One region of the Agrobacterium sp. rho-13.3 genome, then DNA from elsewhere that is predicted to be linked to it. Evidence: predicted binding sites of a transcription regulator. Region 1 holds the regulator's gene; the other holds the start of a gene.
What was found. Region 1 encodes HrcA, which represses chaperone genes, less so after heat shock. Its sites were predicted from a motif close to GTTAGCACTCNCNNNNNGNGAGTGCTAAC; they were not measured.
Positions count from the first base shown of each region.

Region 2: a site for HrcA is predicted at 12,136-12,164, ahead of groES (co-chaperone GroES). Genes of this name have one in related genera too.

Region 1 is NZ_CP192774.1:1,393-16,918, reverse strand. Features, by position in the region: gene RMR16_RS00095 (DUF1049 domain-containing protein) at 1-187, opposite strand, end outside; gene RMR16_RS00090 (integration host factor subunit beta) at 271-576, opposite strand; gene sppA (signal peptide peptidase SppA) at 603-1,556, opposite strand; gene RMR16_RS00080 (LPS export ABC transporter periplasmic protein LptC) at 1,811-2,476, shown strand; gene RMR16_RS00075 (LptA/OstA family protein) at 2,490-3,068, shown strand; gene lptB (LPS export ABC transporter ATP-binding protein) at 3,103-3,891, shown strand; gene rpoN (RNA polymerase factor sigma-54) at 4,063-5,610, shown strand; gene hpf (ribosome hibernation-promoting factor, HPF/YfiA family) at 5,835-6,413, shown strand; gene ptsN (PTS IIA-like nitrogen regulatory protein PtsN) at 6,496-6,957, shown strand; gene RMR16_RS00050 (dienelactone hydrolase family protein) at 6,987-8,102, shown strand; gene RMR16_RS00045 (hypothetical protein) at 8,099-8,245, shown strand; gene grpE (nucleotide exchange factor GrpE) at 8,247-8,882, opposite strand; gene hrcA (heat-inducible transcriptional repressor HrcA) at 8,996-10,087, opposite strand; gene rph (ribonuclease PH) at 10,260-10,976, shown strand; gene rdgB (RdgB/HAM1 family non-canonical purine NTP pyrophosphatase) at 10,994-11,638, shown strand; gene hemW (radical SAM family heme chaperone HemW) at 11,638-12,840, shown strand; gene RMR16_RS00015 (methyl-accepting chemotaxis protein) at 12,950-14,674, opposite strand; gene RMR16_RS00010 (GNAT family N-acetyltransferase) at 14,894-15,346, opposite strand; gene dnaA (chromosomal replication initiator protein DnaA) at 15,452-15,526, opposite strand, start outside.
Region 2 is NZ_CP192774.1:318,758-334,283, reverse strand. Features, by position in the region: gene RMR16_RS01550 (TldD/PmbA family protein) at 1-346, opposite strand, end outside; gene RMR16_RS01545 (patatin-like phospholipase family protein) at 436-1,287, opposite strand; gene rsmD (16S rRNA (guanine(966)-N(2))-methyltransferase RsmD) at 1,473-2,030, opposite strand; gene RMR16_RS01535 (pseudouridine synthase) at 2,011-4,071, opposite strand; gene RMR16_RS01530 (nucleoside deaminase) at 4,144-4,608, shown strand; gene RMR16_RS01525 (hypothetical protein) at 4,805-5,431, opposite strand; gene ileS (isoleucine--tRNA ligase) at 5,560-8,541, opposite strand; gene RMR16_RS01515 (bifunctional riboflavin kinase/FAD synthetase) at 8,780-9,760, opposite strand; gene RMR16_RS01510 (TIGR01459 family HAD-type hydrolase) at 9,789-10,637, opposite strand; gene chrA (chromate efflux transporter) at 10,728-12,053, opposite strand; gene groES (co-chaperone GroES) at 12,226-12,522, shown strand; gene groL (chaperonin GroEL) at 12,585-14,219, shown strand; gene RMR16_RS01490 (DoxX family protein) at 14,626-15,072, shown strand; gene RMR16_RS01485 (GFA family protein) at 15,124-15,526, opposite strand, start outside.

The sequences.
Region 1 (15,526 bases):
GCCCGATGCCGAAAATAACCGACAAAAGAATGAACACGAAGAACGGTGCGGAAAACGACAAAACGCTGTCATCTGGCCGGAAAGGGTTGAGCGCCAACGTAACGGCCTGACGGTTCGCTACGCACAACACCACCAGAATGATGGCCAGCGGCACGAGAACCACGAGGTTGACGATCTTTTTTGACATCCAACAATACTCCGTCTTTAGGGGCCTTCAGACAAACCTGCATGGACGTCCATCTAAGAAGCCGAACACCAAGTTCAAGGAACTCAGTCTTCGTCTTCCACATCGCCCATGCCGGGGTTAAGCCGCTCACGCAGCTCTTTGCCGGTCTTGAAGAAAGGAACCCATTTTTCTTCGACAAAAACAGACTCACCCGTGCGCGGGTTCCGTCCGGAACGTGATGGACGGTTTTTCACCGAGAATGCCCCAAAGCCGCGTAGCTCGACGCGATTGCCTGCGGCCAAAGCATCCGTGATCTCGTCCAGCACCGCATTGACGATATTTTCCACGTCACGGTGGTAGAGGTGCGGGTTGTGCGCAGCAACGATCTGCACCAGTTCAGACTTAATCACGGTTGCCCCCTGAAAGAATTGGACTTTTAACGCTCACCAACCTGCCAAACGGAAACAAGACCGTCAAGAAACAACTTGTCGGCACCGAGCTGGCGGGCGGCAGAAAAGGGTAGAAATTCATCATAACCGAGCAGTTTGGCAACACCCGCAACGCTAAAGAGCGAAAACGGCGAGCGTTTGGATGGTGCCGTCCATTCCACGATCGGCAAATCCTTGGCCACCTTGCGCGTGTCGAAATAGGCCCGAATTTCTTTTTCGCCACCAAGCGTGTCGACCAGCTTGACGGCAACGGCCTGACGTCCGGTAAAAATAGACCCGTCGGCCAGTTTCAAAACGTCTTCACGCGGTAGCTTGCGACGATCTGCCACCAGATCGACAAACCAGTTGTAGCTGTCCATCACCATGTTGCGGATCACGGTTTTCGCTTCTTCCGGCGGTTCGTGGAAGGGCGAAGGCTCAGCCTTCAGCGGTGAGGATTTGATTTCCTGCAAGGAAACGCCAAGCTTGTCCAGCAGCGGTCCAACCTGCGGATATTGGAAGATAACGCCAATCGATCCGGTGATCGAGGTATCGCCTGCGATGATCGTGTCGCCTGCGGTGGCAATCATATAACCAGCGGACGCCGCCAGGGTACGGACGTCAGACACAACCGGCTTCTTTTCGGCAACGGCGCGAATGGCCTTGAAAATGCGCTCGCCGCCGTATGTCGTGCCGCCGGGTGAAGAGATGGAAACGATCAGCCCCTTGGCATTATCGCTATCGGCAATTTTTTGCAGACGCTCCAGAAGCTCGGTATCGTCCTGAATAAGACCGCTGATGTCCACACGTGCAATGTGCGGGCGCATACTTTGTTGAGGCTCGGAGAAAGCGAAACGGTAAATCGCAAAACACGCCGCGACCAGAAGAACAACGGCAGCCACGCGCCAGAATGTCAGCTTGCGCCGCAACTGTCTGCGATCTGCGATTGCCATCTGGTCCATTGTCTCACCCTTGATAAGATTAGCTAGAGCTTTCAAGCCTCGCCATATGAGCCTTGTACCGACCTCTTGCAAGGAAACAAACGGGAAAGCATTGTTTTGATAAAAATATCGTAACCCTTGCGCTATTTCAGATAAAAACCATATTGGCAGAGCAAGGCCCTCGTGCCAAAGACAACCGTAATGATGGATGACGTCGCCCGTGTGCCTCCCAAGTGCCCCATGCCGCGCCGATATTGACCTCGGACCCGTAAAAGATGCTTGAACGACTAACCCAGCCAGCGCCCGGTTTTCCTTTCGCCGATGGGCACATACGTGCCTATGAATTGGCGTTGCGCCATTCTGCGCGGGTCAGACGGTTGAAGATCATCCTGCCTCTTGGCGCAGCCATCATTTCGTTTGCCTTCATTGCCGTGTCTCTTGCCCGCACATGGGTTCCCGATGAGGTGTCTCTCAAAAGCGCAACGGTGGAAGACGGCAAGATCGTCATGGAAAAACCTGCCCTTGCCGGACGCAACAATAAGGGCTTCGACTACTCCATGAATGCCGAGCGCGCCTTGCAGGATATTACCAGCCCCAACCTGATGACACTGGAAAAAGTGCTGGCGGCAGTGCCGATGAATGATATCGTGGCTCAGGTTGTTGCGCAGGAAGGTCTTTTTGATCGCGCCACAAACAAGTTGCAAATGACCGCGCCCTTTGACATCAATCTTAGCAATGGCATACAAGCTAAGTTCAAATCTGCGAATGTCGACCTGAAAGCCGGAACGATGGACAGCCAAGAGACTGTCACCATCACGACAAATGACGGTTCGATTGTTGCAGAAAGTTTACGTATTGCAGATAATGGCAGAACGATTACATTTTCGGGGCAGGTACGAGCTCGTATAGCTGCATCGACCATTCAGAACGCAGGCAAGTGAGAGCCCGACCCAGATGATGCAGATTTTGCGCCACGTCCGTTGCACCAACGCCGCTTATTTCGCCGCTGCCATGACGCTTGGCTGTCTTGCCGGTCCCGTGGCCGCGCAAAACGCGACAAGCAGCATGGAAGGCCTCAAGCTTTCCAATGATCAGCCTATCGCGATCGAAAGCGATCAGCTCGAGGTGCGCGATCAGGAGCACAAGGCTTATTTCACCGGCAATGTGAAAGTCGTTCAGGGAACGACAACCTTGCAGGCCGGCAAGATGACCGTTCTTTATAAGAGCAAGGGCGATGGCGCGGCCGCAAATTCGTCGATCACCAGCGGTGGCGCGGATATCGACAAGATTTTTGTCGACAACTCCGTCTACCTGACATCCGGCACCCAGAAGGCGACCGCCGACAAGGGTGAGTTCGACATGGCGGCGCAGACCTTCATTCTGTCCGGCAAGCAGGTTGTGCTGTCGCAGGAAACGAATGTCTTCACCGGCTGCAAACTGACAGTCTTCATGACCACAGGCGAAGCGAAGCTGGAAAGCTGTGGCGGGCCAGTGCGCATCATGCTCGACCCGAAAACACAGAAAAAGCAGTAGTCCGTACCCCGTGAAGATACCTTCCATTTCAAAGTTGTTCGGCAAAGATCAGCCGCGCCCAGCGGAAACCGATAGCGCCCTTGGTGACAAGGCGCGTTACGAAGGCACGTTGATCGCCCACGGCTTGACGAAGACCTACAACACGCGCCGTGTTGTCAACGGCGTGTCGCTGGTCGTTCGCCGTGGCGAAGCCGTTGGCCTCCTGGGCCCGAACGGTGCTGGCAAAACCACCTGTTTTTACATGATCACCGGTCTCGTTCCGGTTGATAGCGGCAAGATCGCCATCAACGGCAATGACGTCACCGGTATGCCGATGTATCGCCGCTCGCGTCTTGGCGTCGGTTATCTTCCGCAGGAAGCCTCGATTTTCCGTGGATTGACGGTCGAAGATAATATTCGTGCTGTTCTGGAAGTGCATGAGAAGGACGAAACGAAGCGCAACCGCAAGCTTGATGAGCTTCTGGAAGAGTTTCACATCTCGCAACTGCGCAAGTCTCCCGCCGTTGCCTTGTCAGGTGGTGAGCGCCGCCGTTTGGAAATTGCCCGCGCCTTGGCGACAGACCCGACCTTCATGTTGCTGGACGAGCCTTTTGCGGGCGTTGATCCGATTTCCGTCAGCGATATCCAGAATCTCGTTCGCCACCTCACCGCACGCGGCATCGGCGTTTTGATCACCGACCATAATGTGCGTGAGACCTTGGGCCTCATCGACCGCGCCTATATCATTCATGCGGGCGAAGTCTTGACCCATGGCAGGGCTTCCGAGATTGTGAACAATGCGGATGTTCGACGCCTGTATCTAGGCAATAATTTTAGCCTCTAAGTGGCTGGTTAGAAAAAACGACGCTTGGCTAGCGCGTACAGCAAAGATTCTTCCGCCCAGCCCCTCGTTGAGCTTGACCAAACAAAAATAAAAAGCAATTTTTGGGCCAGTTGAGACTTTGCCCCTGTAATTCTTAAAAAAACAGGGGTTCAGGGGAGTATTGCGTCCACCATGGCCTTATCCGCCAGTCTTCTGCTGCGTCAAAGCCAGTCTCTGGTCATGACCCCTCAATTGATGCAGTCCATACAGCTGCTTCAGATGACGCATATTGAGCTGACGCAATTCATCGCGCAGGAAGTCGAAAAGAACCCGCTGCTTGAAATTGTGGCGAATGACAGCGATTTAGGCAGCACGTCTGCCGCCAATGATGACAGTTTCGATGGCCCGGGCGAACCGCAAGAACCGTTTTCAGAACCCTCCGCAGAACCAGAGGAATGGTATGGCGACCGCGCCAGCAGCCTGAACGAACAGCTCGACACGAGTTTCGAAAACGTCTTTCAAGATGATGTCGCGCAGCAGAAAGCCGACGCCCCGGAACTCGTCGGGCAGTGGAAGTCCATGCCGGGCGCAAATTCCACGGAAGCCTATGACCTCGACGACTTCGTTGCCAGCAAACCCAGCCTTCGCGACCATATCGGCCAGCAGCTTCCCTTCACCATCTCTTCGCCGCAGGACCGTCTGATTGCGGATGCGCTGCTCGATCATCTGGATGAGACCGGCTATATTGCGACCGATGCCGTGCCTGAAATATCGAGCCGGCTGGGCAAAGCCGAGCGTGACGTGGAACGCGTTCTCCACACATTGCAAAGTCTCGACCCGCCCGGCATTTTCGCCCGATCGCTCAGCGAATGCCTGTCCATCCAGCTTGCCCAGAAAGATCGCCTTGATCCCGCGATGAAGGCATTTGTCTCCAATCTGGAAGTGCTGGCCAAGCGTGATTTTGCCTCTCTCAAAAAACTCTGCGGCGTGGGTGAGGAAGATCTTCTCGATATGCTGTCGGAAATCCGCTCCCTCAATCCCCGCCCCGGTGCGGGGTTTGAAACCGGCATTTCAGAAACCATCGTGCCTGACATCATCGTGCGACCAGCGAGCGACGGAAGCTGGCTGATTGAACTGAACCCCGAAACCTTGCCGCGCGTTCTGGTCAACCAGACTTATTTTGCGCAGGTCTCCAAGGTGAAGGTGCGTGAAGGTGAGGATGGAGATTTTCTGTCGGAATGTATGCAGACCGCCAGTTGGCTGACCCGCAGCCTGGATCAGCGTGCCAAGACCATCATGAAGGTCGCCAGCGAGATTGTGCGCCAGCAGGATGCCTTCCTGATGCATGGCGTGGATCACCTGCGTCCGCTCAATCTCAGGCAGGTGGCAGACGCCATCAAGATGCATGAATCCACCGTCAGCCGTGTAACCTCACGCAAATACATGCTCACGCCACGCGGTCTTTTCGAGCTGAAATATTTCTTCAGCGTCTCGATTGGCGCCGTCGAGGGCGGCGACAATCATTCTGCGGAAGCCGTGCGCCACCGCATCAAGATCATGATTGCGCAGGAAGCTTCGAATGCGGTGCTGTCGGATGACGATATCGTTGAAAATCTGAAAAAAAATGGCGTCGATCTGGCGCGGCGAACGGTCGCAAAATATCGTGAAGCCATGAATATTCCCTCGTCCGTCCAGAGGCGTCGGGAGAAAAAAGCCATGGCAAAAGTTGCGATGGCGTAACCAAAAATTCATACATTTCAAGTTGTTAATAATCTTAATTGACTCTTCATGCCACCAAGGCTAGAAGCTCGCCGCACAGAAGGCAGGGCCTAGACCAACGATAAAGTGTTCACCGTGCCGGGGCGCAAAGCTGGAATGAGTTCGAAAGAGACTCGAAAGGCTTGGAGGAGCGCTTAGGTTGACGTAAGCTGGTATGCGCAAATCACTGAAGAAGGAAAAATTCCATGAGTGTGCGTGTATCTGGTAAACATATGGATATCGGCGAATCGTTCCGTCAGCGGATCGAGGACAACATTAGCCTGGCGATTACCAAATACTTTGATGGGGGGTATTCTGGTCAAGTGACTGTGGAGAAATCCGGTTCGCGTTTCTCTAGCGATTGCAAAATCCACCTCGATACCGGGGTTGTGTTGCATGCTGCTGGCGAGGCGAACGATCCACAGGTGAGTTTCGATGCGGCAGCCTTGAGAATTGAAAAACGGCTTCGCAGATACAAGAGAAAACTGAAGGACCATCATCACAACGCGTCTTCGTCCAATGGCACTCTGGAAGAATATGCCTACACGGTCATGGATGCCGTGCCAGATGAAGATGATGAAGTGCCGGAAGATTTCGCGCCAACAATCGTTGCGGAAACCTCAAAGCAGGTCAAAACAATGACGGTTGCAAGCGCGGTTATGGCGCTGGACATGACAGACGAGCCGGTGTTGCTGTTCCGCAGCCCGGGTAAGGAACTGAATATCGTCTACCGTCGCAACGATGGAAACATCGGCTGGATCGACGCGGCGACGATAAAGAGCTGAATAGTCTGACAAGACACCGGGAGTGCGGCCCCTAACGCGGCTGCACTCCCGGTTTGTCTGGATGGCATTAAGGATATACAGAATGGCGTTGGCAGATTTGCTGCAACAAGATGCGATTATTCCCGCCCTCAAGGTCAATTCCAAAAAGCAACTCTTGCAGGAACTGGCGGCAAAGGCAGCCCGGATCACCGGAGTGCCGGAACGGGAAGTTTTCGACGTCATCTTGCAGCGTGAGCGGCTTGGCTCCACAGGTGTCGGCCATGGCATCGCCATTCCACATGGAAAGCTCGCCAGCATCAATTCGATTGTCGGCGTGTTCGCACGGCTGGACAATGCCGTGGATTTTGAAGCACTGGATGACCAGCCGGTCGATCTCGTCTTTCTGTTGCTGGCACCGGAAGGTGCTGGTGCCGACCATTTGAAGGCACTGTCACGCATCGCCCGCGTTCTGCGCGACACGGAACTGGTGGCCAAATTGCGTGCCACGGATTCCGATACGGCAATTTACACCTTTCTCAATCAGGAACAGGCCAACGCCGCCTGATCCGAAACGTGACGGCGGATGCATTGGTCATGGCTGGCTGCAACGACACCCTTTCGGCAAACGGTGCGGGCTACCAGACAAGTGGGATTACAGCTGACAATCTACCGGTGTTCGCAGATGCGCTGAAACAGCGGCTGACCTTCCCGATGGGCTGGTCGGCGCACGTCACCGATCTTCCCGAATGGAAAAAAAAAGCCCGAGCCAAGCTCTGGGAACTGACGCTGCAAAACCCTGATCAGACGGACTTTAACGCAGAGATCATAGATGAAGTCGATCGCGGCACATATGTTGCCAAGAAGATTGCCTTCAATCTCACACGCGACAGCCGCGTGCTGGCCCTCTTGCTGGTGCCGAAGGGTGATGGCCCGTTCCCCGCTGCGGTGGTCTACCACGATCACGGCTCGACCTTCGATATCGGCAAGGAAAAGCTGATCGAGACGTGGGGGAACGATGCCAGATCACAATCCTCCCAAGCCTGGGCCGAGCGGTTTTTCTCCGGTCGCTTTGTCGGTGATGAATTGGCGCGACGTGGTTATGTCGTGCTGGCAGCCGATGCTTTGGGCTGGGGCGATCGTGGCCCCCTCATTTATGACGGCCAGCAGGCCCTTGCTGCCAACGTCGCCAATCTGGGCCTTTCGCTGGCGGGCTTGATGGCGTTGGAGGACACACGCGCCGCAGGTTTTCTCGCCAGCATTCGCCGAGTGGACACATCGCGCATCGCGTCGGTCGGTTTTTCCATGGGCGCATTCCGCGCATGGCAGGCCGCAGCTCTCACCGACACCATCAAGGCAACCATTGCCGTCAACTGGATGGGGACGGCAGGCGGGCTGATGGTGCCCGGCAACAATCAGTTACGGGGCGGTTCGGCCTGGCACATGACCCATCCGGGACTGATGCAGCATCTGGATTACCCAGATGTCGCAAGCCTCAGCGCGCCAAACCCGATGCTGATGTTTGCCGGTGAGGAAGATAGACTCTTCCCCGTGCCATCCGTAAACGACGCTTTTGATAAAATGAAAAATGTCTGGGCTGCCTGGAATGCAGCAGACCGCTTCGAAAGCAAATTCTGGCCTTGTGGCCATGTGTTCGAGACGGAACAGCAGGATTATGCTTTTGGTTGGCTGGATGGTCGGTTTGGGCGGTGATTAGACGCCTGACCTACCCCAAATCCTCCGTCACCGCGAACCCGATCCGGGGTCCAGCGACCGCGCATCTGCGCGGTCAAAAGGCTCTTGCGCGCCGCAGACGCGGCGCTGCTGGACGGATCAAGTCCAGCATGACGGTTTAACTCAAGCGTCTTTCTCGTTCACGCTGCTCGTACCCGGCTCTGCACCCGCAGGCACATCACCCTTCGGGCCACCCTTGGCGACGCCCACCATGGCAGGGCGCAGAACGCGGTCGCCGATGGTAAAGCCAGCCTGCACCACCTGAACAACCGTGTTGTTCGGCACGGCGGTGTTTGGGATTTCAAACATGGCCTGGTGGAAGTTCGGGTCGAACTTTTCGCCTTCCGCGTCGATCTTGCGGATGCCGTGACGTTCCAGCGCCGACAGCATGGAGCGTTCGGTCATGTCCACGCCTTCGATCACGCCGGTGATGGCGGCATCGGCGTTGGCCTTGAGTTCAGCCGGAATGGTTTCCAGTGCACGACGAAGATTGTCGGAAACGGCCAGCATGTCGCGGGCGAAACCTGAAACGGAATAGGCCTTGGCGTCCTTGACTTCACGCTCGGTGCGACGGCGCAGATTGTCCATTTCGGCAGCAAGGCGCAGGAACTTGTCGCGCAGATCGGCATTCTCGGCCTTCAGCACGTCCAGCGGATCCGGCTCTGCCTGCTCAGGCACTGCATTTTCCGCAACTTCGGCTTCAAGCGCCTCGTCAACGACGTCTGCGTCAGGTCCGGCTTTATTGGTGTTATCGGTCATGACGTTCTCCAGCTTCACAAATGTTCATAGGTTGAGCCCGATATCGAACTTTGCCATGCAAAAATCAAGGCTCGCAGATAAAACCGCCGCTTTTTCGACCAAGCTTTTAACAATCAGCGTCTTTTGCTGGAAAGGCGGGCCATGATTTGCGCGGTATAGTCCACCATCGGCACGATACGCGAGTAATTCAGCCGCGTCGGACCGATCACGCCCACCGCGCCCACGACCCGGTTTTCGTCATCCCGGTAAGGCGCCACGATCAACGATGACCCGGACAGCGAAAACAGCTTGTTCTCCGAGCCGATGAAGATTCTAACCCCTGAGCCGGTTTCGGCCAGATTGAGAACCTCGATCAGATTGTCCTTGCGCTCCAGATCATCAAACAGCAGGCGCACGCGGTCGATGTCCTCTTCCCCCGCCAGACCTTCCAGAAGGTTGGAGCGCCCGCGCACGATCAGCCGCCCGATCTTGCCCTCTTCATTGTCGCCAGACCACACCGCCAGCCCGCGCTCCACCAGATCCTGCGCCAGTGTGCTGAGTGCGGTCTGAAGCTCGTTCTTTTGCCGCAGCAACGAATTGCGCAACTCCGGCAGCGTCTGACCGCCCAGATGCGCGTTGATGAAATTGGCCGCTTCCGTCAGTTGCGAAGAGGTAATGCCGGCGGGCAGTTCGATAATGCGGTTTTCGACCTGATTGTGGTCGCCCACCAGAATGGCAAGCCCCTTGGTGGGCTCCAGACGAATGAACTCCACATGTTTCAGCACCGCATCGCTTTTGGTGGTCAACACCAGCCCTGCCCCGCGGGACATGCCGGACAACATGCGGCTTGCCTCCGTCAGCAACCCCTCGATCGGCTGCTCGCGGCCAGAGACCGGGCCAATCTGCCGGTCTATGCTGGCGCGCTGCTCTTCCGGCAGATCACCCACCTGCATGAAGGCGTCCACGAAGAACCGCAGACCAATCTGCGTCGGCAGACGGCCAGCGCTGATATGCGGCGAATAGATCAGGCCAAGCTCTTCCAGATCGCTCATCACATTGCGAACGGACGCGGGCGATAGCGACATCGGCAACACGCGCGACAGATTGCGCGAGCCGAGCGGTTCGCCGTTTTCGAGATAACCTTCCACGATGCGCCGGAATATCTCGCGGGAGCGATCATCCAGAAGTGCACCCGGTTCTTTACCGATTGGAGGAGAGATGCTCATATCGCCCGTTCTTTTTAATGGAATTCAGCACAATGAATATAGTCGCCCCCGTCCAGAACTCACAATGGATATTCTGCGGAAATTCTGCCTCTGCCGTACTCCGCCCCGCTTTTCCTTTGCAAAACCGTTAACGCCGCCGTAGAAGGCGGAGATTAAAACGGAGACACAAGACATGCGGCCTTCAGGCAGAAAAACCGACCAGATGCGCAAGGTTTCCTTCGAGCGCAATTTCTCCAAGCACGCTGAGGGTTCCTGTCTGGTCAAATTTGGCGATACGCATGTTCTCGTCACCGCCAGCCTTGAAGAAAAAACGCCGCCATGGCTGCGCAACAGCGGCAAAGGCTGGGTCACAGCCGAATACGGCATGTTGCCCCGCTCCACCCATGAGCGTATGAAGCGCGAAGCCTCGACAGGCAAGCAGGGCGGCAGAACGCAGGAAATCCAGCGTCTCATTGGTCGTTCGCTGCGCGCCGTGGTCGATCTTCAGGCGCTGGGCGAGCGCCAGATCAGCATCGATTGCGATGTCATTCAGGCCGATGGCGGCACCCGCACAGCCTCCATCACCGGCGCGTGGATCGCCCTTCACGATTGCTTGAAGTGGATGGAAAGCCGCAACATGATCAAGGTCGAAAAGGTTCTCAAAGACCATATCGCTGCGATCTCTTGCGGCATCTTTGCCAGCCAGCCCGTGATCGATCTGGATTATCTTGAAGATTCCTCGGCTGAAACCGATGCCAACTTCGTCATCACGGGGTCCGGCGGCATCGTGGAAATTCAAGGCACTGCCGAGGGCGCACCTTTCTCGGAAGACGAATTCCTGACCCTGCTCGGCCTTGCCAAAAACGGCTGCGCCGAGCTTGTCGCGCTGCAAAAGCAGGCGATTGCCTGAACCGGGACCGGAAAACCATGCGCAAACTCGATACCAGAACCATCGTCGTTGCCAGCCACAACAAGGGCAAGATTGCCGAAATCGCCGACCTGATCGGCCCATTCGGTTTCTCTGCCAAATCTGCTGCGGAACTGAACTTCGCAGAGCCTGACGAAACAGGCACGACGTTTGAAGAAAACGCGGAAATCAAGGCGCTGGCATCCGCCAAGGCCTCCGGCCTGCCAGCCCTTTCCGACGACAGCGGTTTGGTGATCGATGCGCTGGATGGCGCACCGGGCGTTTACACCGCCAACTGGGCAGAAACGGCTGATGGCACCCGCGACTTCGCCATGGCGATGCAGAAGGTTGAAGACGCGCTTCAAGAGCGCGGCGCAACCGAGAGCCAAGCCCGCACTGCCCGTTTCGTCAGCGTTCTGTGCCTTGCATGGCCGGATGGCCACACGGAGTTTTTCCGAGGCGAGGTCGAAGGTGCGGTCGCATGGCCGCCCCGTGGTCTCAGCGGCTTTGGTTATGACCCTGTGTTTCAGCCGGAAGGTTATGAGACGACATTCGGCGAGATGAGTGCAGAGGAAAAACACGGCTGGAAACCGGGCGATGAACACGCCCTGTCCCACCGCGCCCGCGCCTTCAAGAAATTCGTCGAAACCTGTCTCAGCGCATGATGACCGATCTTGGGAGCAGGTTCTCCCCTGCCCCAAATAACACAATAGCGCCGGATACAGGTGATCCCGGTTTCGGCGTTTATGTGCACTGGCCCTTCTGCGCGGCCAAATGTCCCTATTGCGATTTCAACAGCCATGTCCGCCACAAGCCGGTGGATCAGGACCGTTTCGTTGCCGCTTTCCTGAAGGAAATGGACACGATGCGGCAGCTGAGTGGCTCTAAAGTCGTCACCAGCATCTTCATGGGCGGCGGCACGCCCTCCCTCATGGATCCGCAGACTGTGGGTGCCATTCTGGATGGCATCGCCCGTTTCTGGCATGTGCCTGACGGTATTGAGATCACCATGGAAGCCAACCCTTCCAGCGTGGAAGCGGAGCGTTTTCGCGGCTACCGCGCCGCGGGTGTCAACCGCGTGTCCATGGGCGTGCAGGCACTGAACGACCGCGACCTGAAATTTCTTGGACGCCTGCATGATGTGGCCGATGCGCTGAAGGCCATCAGGCTTGCCCGCGAAATTTTTCCGCGCATGTCTTTCGACCTCATCTATGCCCGCCCCAACCAGACTGTCGAGGAATGGGAAAAAGAGCTCGCGGAAGCCATTTCCTATGCGGTCGATCACCTGTCGCTTTACCAGTTGACGATTGAAGAAGGCACGGCCTTTTACGGTCTGCACAAGGCCGGCAAACTCATCGTGCCGGATGGCGATCAATCTGCCCTTCTCTATGAAGCCACGCAAGAAATCACCGCGCGCCACGGGATGCTCGCTTACGAGGTCTCCAACCACGCCGTCCCCGGCGCGGAAAGCCGCCATAACCTGACCTATTGGCGTTATGGCGATTACGCCGGTATCGGCCCCGGCGCGCACGGACGCCTGACCAAAGGCAACGCAAAACTCGCCACCGCCACTGAACGGCACCCGGAAACATGGTTGGACGCCGTCGAACGCGAAGGCCACGGCATCGTCGATCAGGAGCTTTTAGGCGTCGAAGAACAGTCCGACGAGTTGTTGCTCATGGGCCTGCGCCTGCGCGAAGGCATAGACCTTGCCCGCTGGAGCGACCTCTCCGGCCGTGATCTTGACCCGGATAAGGAAGACTTCCTTCTTCAACACGGTTTTATCGAGCGCATCGGCAATTCCCGCCTGCGCTGCACGCCATCCGGCATGTTGATATTGGATTCGGTCGTGGCCGATCTGGCGTGAGTAGCCGGTGAAAGAAACACTTCGCCAGCTTTTAGAGCCTTGCCCTTATCATCGCCGTGACGCCGAACCACCGTCTGACGAACATTCGCGATGATGACTTCTACCGTCCCTATGCGGCCTTGCTACCTGAACCTTGACGGGCCGGATAATCCGACTTTATCGACGAACCGTCTTCGCGTTGCACGTTACGGCGGTTGAGTTTAAACAGGCTGACGAGTTCCGCAAGCGCCTCAGCACCATGCGCCAGCGTGCTGCTGATCGCGGTCGTGCGGGCGCTCATGGCCGTGTTTTCCTTGGTCATCTTGTCCAAGCGGCTGACGGCTTGGCTGATATCGCTCAGGCTTGATGCCTGCTCATCGGCGGCATGGGCGATCTTTTCGACATTGTCATCGATTTCCTTCACCAGCGTGTTGATCTCCTTCAGCGCTTCGCCGGTCCTGCCGACCAACCTCACGCCTTCGAGCACTTCGGTGCCGGAATTGTTGATGAGAATCTTGATTTCCTTGGCGGCATTGGCAGAGCGCTGTGCCAGTTCACGCACTTCCTGCGCCACCACCGCAAAACCTTTGCCAGCCTCGCCTGCACGGGCAGCTTCCACGCCTGCATTCAAGGCCAGAAGATTGGTCTGGAATGCAATTTCATCAATCACGCCGATGATCTGGCTGATTTCTCCCGATGCGGTCTCGATGCGGCGCATGGCGTTGATTGTCTGCTCCACAACCTCGGTCGACGTCGCCGTGGAGGCACGGGCGCTCTGCACAAGCTGGCGCGTTTGCTTCGTGTTCTCGGTGGCGGAAACAACGGTGCTGGTAATCTCGCCGAGCGCGGCAGATGTCTCATCAAGGGCGGCCGCTTGCTTGAGAGAGCGTTGCGCCAGATCCTCGGAGGCTTCGCGCACCTCTTGGCTGCCCTTGCTGAGATCACCGGTTTGCCCGAGAACATTGACAAGAGTGCGCTGGAATTCGCCAATAGACTTGTTGAAGTCCTGCCGCAGCCGTTCGAACTCACCGACGAAGGGTTGATCCATCGTCACGCGAATATTGCACTGCGACAGTCGCTCCAGCGCGGCACCGATTTCTTCTACCGCATGCATGCGCTCCGTCACATCTGCGGCGAATTTAACCACCTTGAACACCCGCCCCTTGTCATCAAAGATCGGGTTGTAGGAGGCCTGGATGAAAACGCGACGGTTATCCTTGCCGATCCGCATAAACTGTCCAACCGAAAATCTGCCTGCGCGGAGCTCTTTCCAGAAGTTTTTGTATTCCGGCGATTGCGCATGGGCAGGCTCGCAGAACATAGAATGATGTTTGCCGATAATCTCGTCCGCACTATAGCCCAGCGTGGCGAGAAAGTTCTCGTTGGCGCTGACAATCTGGCCATCCGGCGTAAATTCGATGACGGCTTGCGCCCGTGACAACGCCGCGAGCTTGCCTTCATCCTCAGCGCTCTTGCGCTTCAAAAGCGTGATGTCGGTGGCGATCTTGACGACCTTGTAGGGCTTGCCGAAACGGAAGACCGGATTATAGGACGCTTCAATCCATATCTCGTCGCCATTTTTTGCCAGTCTGCGGTATTGGCGGCGGTCGTATTCGCCACGCGCCAGCCTTGCCCAGAACGCCTTATATTCGGGCGAGGCAACCTCTTCCGGCAAAACGAAGATGCTATGATGACGACCGACGATCTCGGCCTTGCCATAACCGACAGCCTTGCAGAAATTTTCATTCGCCGTCAGGATGTTACCGGAAAGATCGAACTCGATGATAGCCTGTGACCGCCCAAGGGCATCAAGCACGGCCGACGCATCAAAGCCGAATTGAGGAAAACGAGACATTCCGGACCCCTGAAAGATAAAACTGTCGAAGCCGCACGCGCTCTGCCAGCGAGGGAAAAGGCGGCGCAACCGTACCAAGGGGGAACAGTAAATAAAGACCGTTAATTAGTATTTAAACACAACAATTATGCCGGTGGTGTAAAATCCCGGCTTCTCGAAAAAAGCTCGATCCATATCGCCTTATCGCTCATCGATCCCAAATGTCGACCAATCCGCGCCCTATGCAGGTTCAGGCAACCATTGGTAGAGGGTGTCGAAGGCGTCAGCCGAGACAAACTCAAAACCCAGTGACAGATAAAAGGTGTTCGCAGGACTGCCCTTCAATGCCATCAACCGTATCGGCAACGACAAGTCCCGCGCTTGATTTTTTAGCGTATCGACCACAATACGGCCGATACCCATGCCTTGATGACGATCACGAATGTAGAGGTGATCAAGGTAAAGATGATCCACCTTTTTGCGCACGACAAAGAAGCCAACGGTTTCTTCCGCTCTGCGAATGATACTCGTTTCCGTGGGATTGAAAGAATTGAGGAAGCGATCTTTCGCGCGCTGGCGATCAAATCGCCCCACAGCCTCCAGGCTAGGCCGCATGGCTTCAACCCGGATGTCTGCAAGCTCTTCCGCATCTGCCGTGCTGGCAGCGCTGAACCTTATGTCTGTTTCGGGCATGGCCATCGTCTTCTTGCGTCAACCAATCCCGCATTCAACCATCTGTTGAGACTGAATTGTAAAACGGCCAAGTGTCCTTGGCCGTTTTAATCTTAAGCTTTAATCTTAAGCGTTGTTTTCGTTGATCAACCGCTTCAGCAACTCCACCTCGTGACCGAGTTTCGTGTCTCCACCGATCAG
Region 2 (15,526 bases), 320 kb from region 1:
GCAGATCGTCGTAGGAATTGGCCAGTCTGCTGCTGTCCGCGAGGCAGGCATAGGGGTCTTCCGGCGACACCTTGGCCATGGCCACGGCGCGTTCGGCCAGTGTTTTCAAATCAAAACCTGGATTGGCCGAGACGCTCGCAACGCGCTTGCCGACGAAGACCCGCAGCGAGAAATCGTCGCTTTCAGCGGACTCGGTGCTTTCCACCTTGCCCAGCCGCACGCCGACAGATTGCGAGCGTGACCGCACGACAACGGCATCGGCCTCATCTGCGCCAGCAGCGCGGGCCAGATCGACCAGTTCGCTCGCACGGTCGAGAAGCTTGGAGGAATCAATTTCTGAGGACATGTGGTGGCCTTTCGTTGACCTTCATTTATTGCGGCACACCTTCCGCATCAAGGCCAAAGCGGCATTTCACCTGTAATTGAGCAGAATGGCTATGCTTCGATGCCCAGTCCGCGGTGATAAAGCTCCACCTGCATATCAATTTGCCGTTTGAGATCGTCCTTGATCACCTCGGATTCAGCCAGCACCTCATGGGCTTTGCGAAAATCCAGCACGCGAAAACGGTTGACCGGGGGGCGCAGGAAAATATGCGGTGGACGCATACGCAGCTTCAGACCAATGGCAGATTGCATCATCAACTGGCTGGCCCCGAACAGGCTTTCGACGCGGCTTGGCATCGTCTTGCCATCGCCTTCCGGCCCACCGACCACATCGACGCCGATGACGATATCCGCATCATCCAGCAGATGCTCGTAGGGGATGGGATTGAAAATACCGCCATCGATCATGATGCGGCCATTCATGCGGATGGGCATGAACAGTGCGGGGATGGCGGAGGATGCCGCAAGCGCCTGACGCAGATCACCACTTTCGATGATGACTTCCGACTGGGCATAATAATCCGTCGCCGTGACCTTGAGCGGCGTGGCAAGGCCCGCAAAATCCTTGGGCAAGGCCGAGGGCAACAGCGCATCCAGAATGAGTTCTAGATTGAACTGCCCGAAACGGAAACCGAAAGCGGCGTGGCGCATGGAAGCGGGGCCGAGGCTCCATAGCCGATTGGCCACGCTGCCCTTTTTGCCCATGAGTTCCAGCGTGTATTCGCGAATGTCCCTGCCGCTCATGCCCGCCGCCATGCCAGCACCGATGATGGAGCCGATGGAGGAACCGGCAATCGCCTTGGGGCGAATACCTAGCTCGTCAAACACTTCGACGACGTTGATGTGGCAAATGCCGCGTGCGCCGCCACCGCCCAGCGCTATGCCAAACGTCGGGTCGCGCACGTCCGCAACAGCGGCTTTTTCCGCGTTTGCAGCCTCTTTGCGTTTGCGCTTTTTGTCAGAGAGTTTCTTTTTCTTGTCAGCCACGAGAGCGGCATCTCCTTATGTCATCAGCTCTTCGCTCTATGACACAAAGACGACAGGAGAGTGACGCGCACCGCAAAGCCGCGCGTCATCATGAGCATATATCAGGGTTCGTATCGGTAGAAGTGCATCACCGTATCGCCGAAGGTCCGTGTTTCAAGCAGCTTGAACACGGGATCGACAGTGATGAGGACATCACCGCGTTCTTCGAGAATAGCGAGCGCCCCCGGTGCCAGCCAGCCACCCAGATGGGCCGCGGCAAAGGCCTTTTCGCCATGACCGAAACCATAGGGCGGATCAGCGAACAGAACATCGAAAGGCTCGATATTGTTGACGCTGCCAAGCTTGGTGGCATCACGGCGCAAAATGCGGGCACGACCATGCAGGCCGAGCGCATCGATGTTTTCCCACAGAAGTCCCCTGCCCTCAACGCCGTTTTCGACGAAGAGTGCAATGCGGCACCCACGCGACAGGGCTTCCAGCCCAACCGCGCCCGTTCCCGCAAACACATCCAGAATGCGCGTGCCATCCAGACTTTCCGGATAGGCATGGCTCAGGATATTGAAGAGGCTTTCTCTCGTGCGGTCTATCGTTGGCCTGATTGTATTCGACTTCGGAGCGGCCAATGAACGGCCGCGAAACTCACCGCCTACGATCCGCATTACGCGTCATTCCCTTAGCTCCAGAAGGTTTACCACCGGGGCCTCTGCCGCCACCGCCATTGCCCGGGCCTTTGCCGCCAGGCCCCTTGTTACCGGGGCCCTTGCCGGAAAAACCACCTTCGGAACGCTCACCACGTGGCTTGCCGAAGCCGGGCTTGCCACCGGCAGGTCTGCCTTCACGCGGCTTATCGCCAAACGGCTTTGTGCCATAAGGGCGGTCGCTGCGTGGACGATCACCATCCTCGCGCGGCTTGCGGTCACCATAAGGACGTTCGCTACGCTCACCACTGCGGGCCGGGCGGTCACCGAACGATCTTTCTGGACGCGCCGGGCGATCACCACGGTCTGGACGGTCGCCACGAGGACGATCACCCGCGTCACGCGGCTTGCGGTCGCTGAACGGACGCTCACTGCGCTCGCCACTGCGGGCGGGGCGATCACCAAATGATCTTTCTGGACGTGCGGGGCGGTCGCCACGGTCCGGACGATCTCCGCGCGGGCGATCACCGGCATCACGCGGTTTGCGATCGCCGAACGGACGGTCGCCAGTGCGGGCGGGACGATCTCCGAAGGAACGTTCACCACGAGGGCGGTCGCCACGGTCGCCGCCGTCACGCGGCTTGCGGTCACCAAAGGACTTGCCGCCGCGATCGTCGCGTCCGCCGTCTCTGCCACCATCTCTGCCGCGACCACGGCTTTCATCCTGCGCCGGCTTGTCGGCACGGATCCATTCGCCTTCGGAATCCCTATGTCTTACGATTGCGCGACGGGAATCTGCCTCAGCGGATGGCTTTGCGAAAACGGCTTCGGCTTCAGCGCGGAAAGACTTGCGTTCCTTGCCGTCGCGGGTCGGCTTGGCACCGGGTGCCATCCAGACGTTGGCCGTGCGGTTGCTGCCCATCGGCGGGCGCTTCGGACGGGTATCTTCCTGACCGTCTTCACGACCCTTGGCGAAAGGTTTTGCGCCACGCTTTGCATCCGGGCGTGCGGGCGCCCGGTCACGGTTGCCGTCGCGGCCACCTTCACGCTTGTCGCCAAACTTGCCATCACGCGGACGGTCCTGCTCGCCGCCACGCTTGGCCCATTCGGATTTGACCGGACGTTCAGACATCGCGTCTTCATCTTCAGAGACGGCATCATAGATCGGCGCATCGAAATTGGCACCGGCAGCTTCGATGAGGCGTGGGCCGAGCTGGTCACGCAACATGCGACCGCGCACTTCCACGACATTGCTTTCTGCCAGATCACCCAGCTGGAAAGGACCGTAGGAAATGCGGATCAGGCGGTTGACTTCCAGACCAAGCGCACCGAGGACGTTCTTGATTTCGCGGTTCTTGCCTTCGCGAAGACCCATGGTGATCCAGACGTTGCGGCCCTGCGTGCGGTCCAGCGTCGCATCGATTGCGCCATACAGCACGCCGTCAACGGCAATACCGTCTTTCAGCTTGTCCAATGCGGCCTGATCGACCTCACCATGGGCGCGGACGCGGTAACGGCGCAGCCAGCCGGTGGAGGGCAGTTCCAGAACACGCGACAGGCCACCATCATTGGTCAGCAGCAGCAGACCTTCGGTGTTGATATCCAGACGCCCGATGGACAGAACGCGGGGAAGCTCTTTCGGCAGATTGTCGAAAACGGTCGGACGGCCTTCCGGATCGGAATTGGTCGTCACCAGACCGGCAGGCTTGTGGTACAGCCACAGGCGCGTGCGCTCTGCGCCACGGATCGGCGCGCCATCAACCTCGATCTTGTCATCGAGGGTGGCATTCACCGCCGGGCTTTCCAGCTTCACGCCGTTCAGTGTGACGCGGCCTTCCATGATCATACGCTCGACATCGCGGCGCGAGGCCACGCCTGCGCGTGCCATGATCTTGGAAATACGTTCCGGTTTTACTGCCGCTGTTTCTGCGGACGCACTTTCCGTTTTAGCCGCGAATGGCTTCTTCTCACGCGCCGCATCAGGCTTGGCCGAGGATTTCGGCGCCTTGTCCCGGTCGAATGTTTTGCCACCAGCGCGTGTCGGCTTGTCTTTGAATGTCATTTGTTGTTTGCCTGTTGTTTGGCGTGTCCTATCAGGTCACGCGGCAGTGGTTAAGAGGAAATTGCAAGAACAATGGCGGAAACGACGCATTTCATGGACATTGCCCTTGCTGAAGCGCAGGCGGCGGGCGAGCGCGACGAGGTTCCCATCGGCGCGGTGCTGGTGCTGGATGGCCGTGTCATTGCCCGTTCGGGCAATTGCACACGCCAATTGAACGACGTGACCGCCCATGCCGAGATCGCCGTGATCCGCATGGCTTGCGAGGAATTGGGGCAGGAGCGACTACCGGGTGCTGACCTTTACGTGACGCTGGAACCCTGCACCATGTGCGCCGCTGCCATATCCTTCGCCCGCATCCGCCGCCTGTATTACGGCGCGAATGACCCCAAAGGTGGGGCGGTTGAGAGCGGGGTGCGATTTTTCAACCAGCCAACGTGCCACCATGCGCCGGAGGTGTATTCCGGACTTGCGGAAACGGAGAGCGGGGAGATTTTGCGCGCGTTTTTTCAGGGGAAGCGGAATGACGAGAAGCTATGATAAACATGCCTCTTTTCCGTCATGCCGGGCTTGACCCGGTATCCAGCAGAGCCGCGTCTGCGGCGAAAAAGAGTCTTTTGCGATCAAGGACTTGATCGCACTGGACCCCGCATCAAGTGCGGGGTGACGGAGTTTGGGGAAACGCTTCGCGAAGTTCTCAACCTTGAAGGATGAGAGAAGCGAACCCTAGCTATCCTTACTGGAACGGGTTCCACCAGCTTTTGCCAGTGCCGGCCATGGCAGCGTTTTTCTTGCGCTCTTTTTCTTTCTTGGATTCCGGCGTGCCGAGATCAGCAAGCTGGTCCTGTGGAACGTTGCGGTATTCCACCGGAGGATCGGTCAGGAATTTGCGCTGGTTGCTGTTCACAACCGTGCCGCCCTGCGCATCGGCCTTGGCCTTGCGGAAAGCTTCCCATTTCTGGCTTTCGGTCATCTGACCGTTGGTGCCGTTACCGGCCAGAAGCGGCGAGCGGTAATTCGGGTTGTCCTTGTTCGCATCGGCTTCTTCACGCAGACGCTGGCGTGCTTCTTCCGGCGTTTCCGGCCATTGCGGGTTGGTTTCGCGGTTGGCGAGGCTCTGCTGCGGCTGCGTCAATTGCTCGGCGCGGGCCTGTGCAGGCACGACGAGGCCGGGGCGTGGATTGTATTTCAGGTTACGCTTGCTCTGATCGCCTGTGATGGACGTGGCATTGCCCAGATCGTCGACCAGCTGTTCAGCCGCAGACTTGCCCGTACCATAGGTCGGGCTGGTGCACGCACTCAATGCGAGGCCAACAGATAGTGCGCCCGCAATGGTGCCGTACATGCGAAAACTCTGCGTCATGCTCATAGAAACCCTTCCGCCCAAGCCGTCCAGACGACCGCGAGCCACGCATTGAAGCTCAAAATCCGGCCATTTTCAGGCAGGTTTACCGGATGAACCGCAAAAGTGCAATTCACCCGGCTATTTTCTTAGACAGCAACACCAAGTTCCCGCAGGGCAGCGGCATCACGCGCCGAGACCTCTGGAAACGCGGGATCGGAGCCGACATCGGTGGTGATGCGCCATGAACGGGCGCATTTCTGACCTTCCGCAAGCTTCTGCTCGACAGACACATTCTGCACTTCGCCCAGACGGAACGCATCTTCCGCACCTTCACCCGCGACAACCGAGATGGCCGAGGTAATGCAGATTTCCGCAAAGTCCTGACCTTCCAGCGCTGCAAGCAGGTCTGGATCGGCAATGTGAACCACAGGGGCAGCTTCCAGTGAGGAGCCGATGCGCTTTTCACGACGCTCGATTTCCAGAGCGCCGGTGACGACCGTGCGAACCTTGCGGATTTTGTCCCACTTGGCTTCCAGCGCCTCGTTTTTCCATTCCGCCGGAATTGCAGGGAACTGCACGAGGTGAACCGATTCCGCATCCGGGAAACGCGAAAGCCACGCTTCTTCCGTGGTGAACGGCAGCATCGGTGCCAGCCATGTGACAAGGCAATCGAACAGCTTGGCGATGACCGACAGTGAGGCGCGGCGCTTCAGCGAAGACGGAGCATCGCAGTACAGCGCATCCTTGCGGATATCGAAATAGAAAGCCGAAAGCTCGACATTGGCGAAATCGATCAGCGCGCGGGTGATCTTCTTGAAATCGAAGGCGTCGTAACCTTCGCGCACGACCTGATCCAGCTCGGACAGGCGGTGCAGCACCAGCTTTTCAAGCTCTGGCAGATCGCCATAAGCGATCTCTTCACCCTTGTCATGCGCCAGCGTTCCCAGCATCCAGCGGATGGTGTTGCGCAGCTTGCGATAGGCATCGATATTGGTCTGGATGATCGCCTTGCCCAGACGCTGATCTTCCCAATAATCCGTGGTCATGACCCAAAGACGCAGGATATCCGCGCCAGATTCCTTCATGACGTCCTGCGGAGCAACCACGTTGCCGAGAGACTTGGACTGCTTGCGGCCCTGCTCATCCATGGTGAAACCATGGGTGACGACGGCCTTATAAGGCGCATGTCCACGGGTCGCGCAGCTTTCCAGCAGCGACGAGTGGAACCAGCCGCGATGCTGGTCAGAACCTTCCAGATAGACATCCGCAGGCCATTTCAGGTCCGGGCGATCTTCGAGCGTGAAAGTGTGCGTGCAACCACTGTCGAACCAGACGTCGAGGATATCGCGCACCTGATGCCACTTGGTTTGATCGTGGTCGTTACCAAGGAAGCGTTCCTTGGCACCATCCGCAAACCATGCGTCTGCACCTTCGACTTCGAAAGCCTCCAGAATGCGGGCGTTGACCGCCTCATCGATCAGAACTTCGCCATGCTCATCGGCAAAAACGGCGATGGGAACGCCCCATGCGCGCTGACGCGACAGCACCCAGTCCGGGCGGTTTTCGATCATGGCGCGCAGGCGGTTCTGGCCAGCAGCGGGCACGAAACGGGTGTCATCGATGGCCGACAGGGAGCGCGAACGCAGCGTGGTGCCATCGCCCAGTTCCTTGTCCATATACACGAACCATTGCGGCGTGTTGCGGAAGATGACCGGCTTCTTGGAGCGCCAGCTATGCGGATAGCTGTGCTTCAAACGGCCACGCGCAAACAGGGTGTTGGTCGCGATCAGCGCCTTGATGACGCGATCATTGGCATCACCCTTCTTGCCGTTGTCGTCCATAACACGCGCAGCGCCGCCTTCAGCGGATGGGCCGAAACCGGGCGCGTCTTCGGTATAAAAACCATCGTCGCCAACCGGGAACGGGATTTTGGACGAGATGCCACGCGCTTCGATCTCGCGAGCCTTGGAGGTCCAAGCATCAAAGTCCTCGCGACCGTGGCTTGGTGCGGTGTGCACGAAGCCCGTGCCTGCATCATCGGTGACGTGATCGCCATCGAGGAGCGGGACGGCGAAATCGTAACCGAGCGAAGCCAGCGGATGAGCGCAGGTGATCGCGCCAAGTTCTTCCGGCGTAACAGGACGAACAAGCTTGAATGTCAGCTTTGCCTTCTTGGCGGCTTCGTCGGCCAGCTTGGTCGCAAAGATCAGCTTTTCACCGGGTTGTGGGCCGAAGTCATTTTCTGCCGTTTCGACTTCGAACAAGCCATAAGGGAAACGCGACGAAAAAGAGATCGCGCGGTTGCCGGGGATCGTCCAAGGCGTTGTCGTCCAGATGACGACGGATGCGCCTTGAAGATCATCAGCTTGATAAGCACGAGAGGCAATTTCAACTCCTTTTACGGCCGCTTCTGGTGATTGCCATACCTGGGAAAGATACGCCCGGTTAAAATCAACCGGGAATTTCACCCAGATCATGTCGCTCTCGACATCCGCATACTCGACTTCCGCCTCAGCCAAAGCCGTGCGCTCGACGACCGACCACATGACCGGCTTGGAGCCGCGATAGAGCTGACCGCTCTTGGCGATCTTCAAAAGTTCGCCAGCGATGCGGGCTTCCGCGTGGAAGTTCATGGTCGTGTAGGGATTGTCGAAATCGCCTTCGATGCCGAGGCGTTTGAATTCGTCCGACTGTTTTGCGATCCAGCCAGCGGCAAACTCACGGCATTCCTGACGGAATTCGTTGATGGGAACTTCGTCCTTGTTCTTGCCCTTGGCGCGGTACGCTTCTTCGATCTTCCATTCGATAGGAAGGCCGTGGCAATCCCAGCCGGGGACATAGTTCGAGTCATAGCCGCGCATCTGGAACGAGCGGGTGATAACGTCTTTCAGGATTTTGTTCAGCGCGTGGCCGATATGGATGTTGCCGTTGGCATAGGGAGGGCCATCGTGCAGCACGAATTTTTCGCGGCCAGCAGCGGAAGCGCGCAGCTTTTTGTAAAGCCCCATTTCCTGCCAGCGCTTGACCGTCTCAGGCTCTTTCTGCGGCAGGCCAGCGCGCATCGGAAAATCCGTCTGCGGCAGGTAAAGCGTTGAGGAATAATCGATTTTTTCTGCGGTGTCGTTCATGATCATACCGTTTTCGCGGCGCTCCACATGGGCTGCGCCGTCTTGTGTGCAAGATGACTAAATCGGAAGGCGCCCGTGAAAGCGCCGAAATCCCGGACCTTCCGGCTCTCAGAGCGGGCGGAAGGCCGGGCCAATAATTCGGGATATGAACGTCAACCGAAATTGGTACATGGCGGTTTGTTTATGTGTTTTTCCAGCATTTGAAAAGAGAATAGATGCCGCGGAGGCGCCATTCGCCTTAAAAAGCGATCCGCGCATCCAGTTCGCCCAAAGGCGTCACGCCGGAAAGCAGCGCCCTCGCCTCTTCCTCATCCCGCTTGATCTGCGCCACCAGCGGCTCCAGCCCGTCGAATTTCAGCTCGTCCCGCAGATGGCCGAAGAAGGACACGGAACAGATTTCCCCGTAAAGATCACCAGAGAAATCGAAGACATAGGTTTCCAGAAGCGCCGCGCCATTGTCTGTGACCGTCGGGCGATAACCAAAGCTTGCGACACCATCGTAAAGCCTGCCATCCATCCGGCGGAAACGCACCGCATAAATGCCCGCTTTCAGTTCTGTCTCCGGTGGCAGCGCCATGTTGGCGGTGGGGTAACCCAGCGTGCGGCCAAGCTTTTGCCCGCCGATGACCTCTGCTTCGACCGTGTAACGATACCCCAGCAGGCCCGCAGCGCCCACCACATCGCCTTCAGACAGCAGTTGCCGAATGCGGCTGGAGGACACGACTTCGGCACCCTCATCACGAAACGCATCCACCAGCGTCACGTCAAAACCATATCGACCGCCCGCTTCCATCAAAAATGCCGGACCACCTTCGCGGCCCTTGCCGAAGTGAAAGTCAAAGCCTGTCACAACCGCGCTCGCGCCCAGCCAGTCCACCAGAACGGATTTGACGAAATCCTCTGCCGAACGCTGCGAAAAATCACGATCAAATGGATATTCGATGACCGATTGAAAGCCTTCCGCCGCCAGCAGCCGCGCCTTGATCGGTGCTGGCGTGAGGCGAAACACCGGTATTTCCGGGCGGAAAATGGTGCGCGGATGCGGCTCGAATGTCAGCGCCAGAACAGGAATATTGCGAGACTGCGCCAGCTCCAGTGCGCGGTCCAAAACGGCGCGATGCCCGCGATGCACGCCATCGAAATTGCCAATGGCGATCACGCCGCCCTTCAAACCTTCCGGCAGCGGTTCCTTTTTTTCATTGCGATGAAAAACGGTCATGGGCAAACTCTGTTTTTAAGCCAACGTCTCAGGCAAGACGCGGCATCCACCAGCCGGGGGCGGCATTCTGGCTTTTCAGATAGGCGTTCAAAAGCGCCTCATCCGTTTCGCCGTTCAATGTATATTCTGCGGCGTGAATGCCGCCGCTGACATAAAGAAGCTGGAGATCGGCAGCGATGGCGCCGCGCACATCAGTCGGCATTCCGTCACCAATGGCCAGCACGCGGTCCTTGGTGAAAGCGCCGCGCACGTCTGTTGCAGCGGCAATGCAGGCTTCGTAAATCGGCGAATGGGGTTTACCGGCAATGCGGACTTCGCCGCCAAGCTGCTCATAATAGGCTGCCATGGCACCGGCGCAGGGAATGATGCGCTCTCCTCGTTCCACCACCAGATCCGGGTTGGCGCAGATCATCGGCACGGCGCGGGCGATGAAGCCTTTGAGCATATCCGTGTAATCTTCCGGTGTTTCCGTTTCGTCATCGAAAAAGCCGGTGCAGACGATGGATTGCGCTTCGCTTTCAGAAACGCGCTCGACATCAAGGCCATCCAGCAACGGCATGTCGCGGTCCGGACCAAGAAGGAAGACCTTTTTTGGGCCTTCGGCAATCAATCCGCGCGTCACATCGCCAGAGGTGATGATGCGGTCATAGGCGCTATCCGGCACGCCGAAAGCGCGCAACTGGGCGATAACGCCGGGTGCAGGGCGCGGAGAATTGGTGATGAGCACCACCGTTTTGCCAGCGTTCCGCGCTGTTTCCAGCGCGATGGCGGCATCTGGAAAAACGGTCACGCCATTGTGCAACACGCCCCAGACATCGGACAGAATAACATCGAATTGAGCGGTGACGTCGCCTAATGTGGCAATGCGGTGGGCCATTTCAAAAATTCCAAACGTTCCATGAATTCATGCTGTGACATTGCAAAGCACAATGGCGATGGCAAGCAAAAAAGCATGAAGCAGTGCGGGTTATGTCAGCCAAAGCTTCAGAAAGCCCGCCGCGACACACAGCCCGAGAACCGGCAACATGCCCAGTTTCAACCGGAAAAGCATGATTGCGGAAACGATAAACAGGGTAAACGACAACAGATCAAGCGTCTGCCAAACGGGCCATGACACGTTGAAATTGAGTTGAGGCAGAAGTGCGATGCGATCCACCTGACCGAACAAGACATGCAGGCCAAACCAGACCGACAGATTGAGAATAACGCCGACGACTGCGGCGGTGATGGCCGAAAGGGCTGCGGACAGCGTGCGGTTGTTGCGCAGGTTTTCGATGTAGGGCGCGCCCGCAAAAATGAACATGAAGCTCGGCACAAACGTCGCCCATGCGGCAATGCTGGCGCCTAAAATGCCTGCGGTCAGCGGATCGAACAGGCCGGGGTGACGGAAAGCGGCGAGGAAGCCGACATAGGACAAGACCAGCACCAGCGGTCCCGGCGTCGCCTCTGCCAGCGCCAGCCCATCCAGCATTTCCCCCGGCATCATCCAGCCATGCGTCTCCACCGCCACCTGCGCAACATAGGCCAACACCGCATAGGCACCGCCGAAGGTCACGACCGCCATTTTGGAAAAGAATATTTGCAAATCGATCAGCGTCCCGGGGGCGGTGCTCAGCCATAAAAGCACTAGGGGCAATTGCCAGATGACGAGGCCGAGCAGCAGACCTCCCAACACTCGCTTCCACGATGGCGATGCTGTTTTTGCGTTTTCACTTTGCGGCGGCAGAGCGCCTCCTTTAGCCCTTGCAAAACCGATAAGTCCGGCAGCGAGAATAACCAGCGGAAAAGGCACGCCGAAGCAAAACAGCGCGACAAAAGCCGCAGCGGCGATGCCGACCAGAAAGCGGCTGGTCAATGCTCTCTTGGCAACGCGCAGCAGCGCCTCGATCACGATGGCCAGAACGCCCGCCTTCAAACCGGAAAGAAGTGCTGGCAGCCAGTGCGTGTCCTGATAAAGCGCATAGGCGGATGCGAGTGCGACGATGACCAGAAAGCCCGGCAGGATGAACAGCGTGCCTGCTACAATGCCGCCACGTTTGCCGTGCAAAAGCCAGCCGGAATAGGTTGCCAGTTGTTGCGCCTCCGGTCCCGGCAGCAACATGCAATAGTTCAAAGCGTGTAAAAACCGCTCTTCGGACAGCCAGCGTTTCTCATCCACCAGAACACGGTGCATGAGGCCGATCTGACCGGCGGGGCCGCCGAAACTCAAAAGGCCGATGCGGCCAAAGGTGGCGGTCATCTCCCAGAAGGAGGGGCGGGCAAGGGAACCATCAGTGCGTAAAAAATCTGTCATGCAGCGGTAGTAACCATTTTACATGAAATTTTTCCGACAGCCCATCCTTGACTCAGTCCCATAGCCTGCTTATCTCCGTCTCGCTGGCACTCCACAACAGAGAGTGCTAACAATCATCACTCGGACCTTTTACTGAGGTTCGTACAGGTCATTTGATCGAGGGATTAGACTAATGACAAGCACAACTTTCCGCCCGCTGCATGACCGCGTCGTTGTTCGTCGCGTTGAGTCTGAAGCAAAGACCAAGGGCGGCATTATCATTCCTGACACCGCCAAGGAAAAGCCACAGGAAGGCGAAATCGTCGCTGTTGGCACCGGCGCGCGCGACGATAGCGGCAAGCTCGTTCCTTTGGACGTGAAGGCTGGCGACCGCGTTCTGTTCGGCAAGTGGTCCGGCACCGAAGTCAAGCTCGACGGCGAAGACCTTCTGATCATGAAGGAATCCGACATCATGGGCGTTATCGGCTGATCAGCCGGTTCTTCTCACTTTATATGACAACCAATGGGCAATGAGCCCGGGAGTTTTCTACCATGGCAGCTAAAGAAATTAAATTCGGCCGCACAGCGCGCGAAAAGATGCTTCGTGGCGTCGACATTCTCGCAGACGCAGTGAAGGTAACGCTCGGTCCTAAGGGCCGTAACGTCATCATCGACAAGTCCTTCGGCGCACCGCGCATCACCAAGGACGGTGTTTCTGTCGCCAAGGAAATCGAACTTGAAGACAAGTTCGAAAACATGGGCGCACAGATGGTTCGCGAAGTTGCTTCGAAGACCAACGACATCGCTGGTGACGGCACCACGACTGCGACCGTTCTTGCACAGGCCATCGTTCGCGAAGGCAACAAGGCTGTTGCAGCCGGCATGAACCCAATGGACCTGAAGCGCGGTATCGACCTCGCAGTGTCTGAAGTTGTCAAGGATCTCCAGGCCAAGGCCAAGAAGATCTCGACATCTGAAGAAGTTGCACAGGTCGGCACGATCTCTGCAAACGGCGACAAGCAGGTCGGTCTCGACATTGCTGAAGCCATGCAGAAGGTTGGCAACGAAGGCGTTATCACGGTTGAAGAAGCCAAGACCGCCGAAACCGAACTCGAAGTCGTTGAAGGCATGCAGTTCGACCGCGGTTACCTGTCGCCTTACTTCGTGACAAACCCAGAAAAGATGATTGCGGACCTCGAAGACGCATACATCCTGCTGCACGAAAAGAAGCTTTCGAACCTTCAGGCCATGCTGCCTGTTCTCGAAGCTGTCGTTCAGACCGGCAAGCCACTCGTCATCATCGCTGAAGACGTCGAAGGCGAAGCTCTTGCAACGCTCGTCGTCAACAAGCTGCGTGGCGGCCTGAAGATTGCTGCTGTCAAGGCTCCTGGCTTCGGCGATCGCCGCAAGGCAATGCTCGAAGACATCGCGATCCTGACCGGCGGTACCGTTATCTCCGAAGACATCGGCATCAAGCTCGAAAACGTCACGCTCGACATGCTCGGCAAGGCGAAGAAGGTTTCGATCTCCAAGGAAAACACAACGATCGTTGATGGCTCTGGCCAGAAGTCCGACATCGAAGGCCGCGTTGCCCAGATCAAGGCTCAGATCGAAGAAACCTCTTCCGATTACGACCGCGAAAAGTTGCAGGAACGTCTTGCAAAGCTCGCTGGTGGTGTTGCCGTTATCCGCGTTGGCGGCTCGACGGAAATCGAAGTGAAGGAACGCAAGGACCGCATCGACGACGCTCTGAACGCGACACGCGCTGCTGTTCAGGAAGGCATTGTCCCAGGCGGCGGTACTGCTCTTCTGCGCTCTTCCACGAAGATCACCGTCAAGGGTGCAAACGACGACCAGGAAGCTGGCATCAACATCGTTCGCCGCGCTCTTCAGTCGCTGGTTCGCCAGATTGCTGAAAACGCTGGTGACGAAGCGTCCATCGTTGTTGGCAAGATCCTCGACAAGAACGAAGACAACTACGGCTACAATGCCCAGACGTCTGAATATGGCGACATGATTGCCATGGGTATCGTTGACCCGGTCAAGGTTGTTCGTACAGCTCTCCAGAACGCAGCTTCGGTTGCTTCGCTGCTGATCACGACGGAAGCCATGATTGCAGAACTTCCTAAGAAGGATTCTGGCGCACCTGCAATGCCAGGCGGCGGCATGGGCGGTATGGACTTCTAATCAGTCCTACCTCTGGAATACGAAAGGGCGGTCTTCGGATCGCCCTTTTTCGTTGCCGCCCAAGCCTACTGGTGGTTTTGTGTCGCAAGCGCACAAAACGGGCGGTATGGACGTCCAATCAGTCCTACCTCTGGAATACGAAAGGGCGTCTTCGGATCGCCTTTTTCGTTGCCACCTATCAAGGCTTTCGGACTTTTAGGTTTCGAGCCTGCAAACGGGCGGCGTGGCAGTAGGGTCAAGCACCCAAAAAAGGCGGCCCCCAAGTCATTCCTGCGATCCCATTGTTCACTAAATGAAGACAAATAGTCTCTGATCGTTTATCTTTCTAGTCTTCGAATTTTCAGTCATGATCGTTTCAGGCATTCATTTACATTCAGGTAAACACCTGCAAACACTGGAGATATCCATGTCCAACAGCCAGAACGTGCTCGTCCTCATCGCACGCATTCTTCTATCATTTATTTTCATCTTGTCCGGCTTCGGCAAACTGACCGATCCTGCCGGAACAGCTGGGATGATTACCGGCGCGGGACTTCCTGCTGCGACGGCTCTTGCCTATCTCGCCGGTGTGTTCGAACTCGTTACCGGCCTTGCCGTGCTGGTTGGTTTTCAGACGAAGATCGCCGCTTGGGCACTTGCCGTATTCTGCGTCTTCACGGGTCTCGTGTTCCACAGCGGCACTGTTGCCGTTCCAGGCTGGCCTGATGCGGCACTCGGCTGGATCAACGCGCTGAACGGCATCATGCTGATGAAGAACATCACACTGGCTGGCGCTTACATCCTGCTCGCAACGTTCGGCGCTGGAGCCTATTCCATCGACGCTCGCCGCGGTCTGGTTGCTGCACGCGCCTGATCGATAGACAGCACAGCATAAGGCCGTCGGAGCAATCCGGCGGCTTTTTTATTATTCTTCGTGATCTTTTTCGTAACCCGGTAAACGCTCGATATCGGATACCCAGTCCACGGCGGACCGGGTCCATATCTGGGCCTTGGGAACCAATGCATCCCGCTCGTTGATACTTCCCCAGCGAATGCCCCACTCATTCGCATCATCGCCCTCGCCACTGGTAAACAGAGGTGACCCGCACTGCGGGCAGAAATGCTGCTTGCGCCCGCGACCGTTATCCGCCGTTTTGCGATAGACCTTCGGCTGGTTATCGCCAAGTTTCAGCGCCGAGCGCTCGACCATCACGGTGACGCGAAAGGGTGAGCCGGTCAGCCGCTGGCAATCCGTGCAATGGCAGATGCCGACACGATCAGGATTGGCGTCCGCTTCAAACGTGACGTGGCCGCAATGGCATTGACCT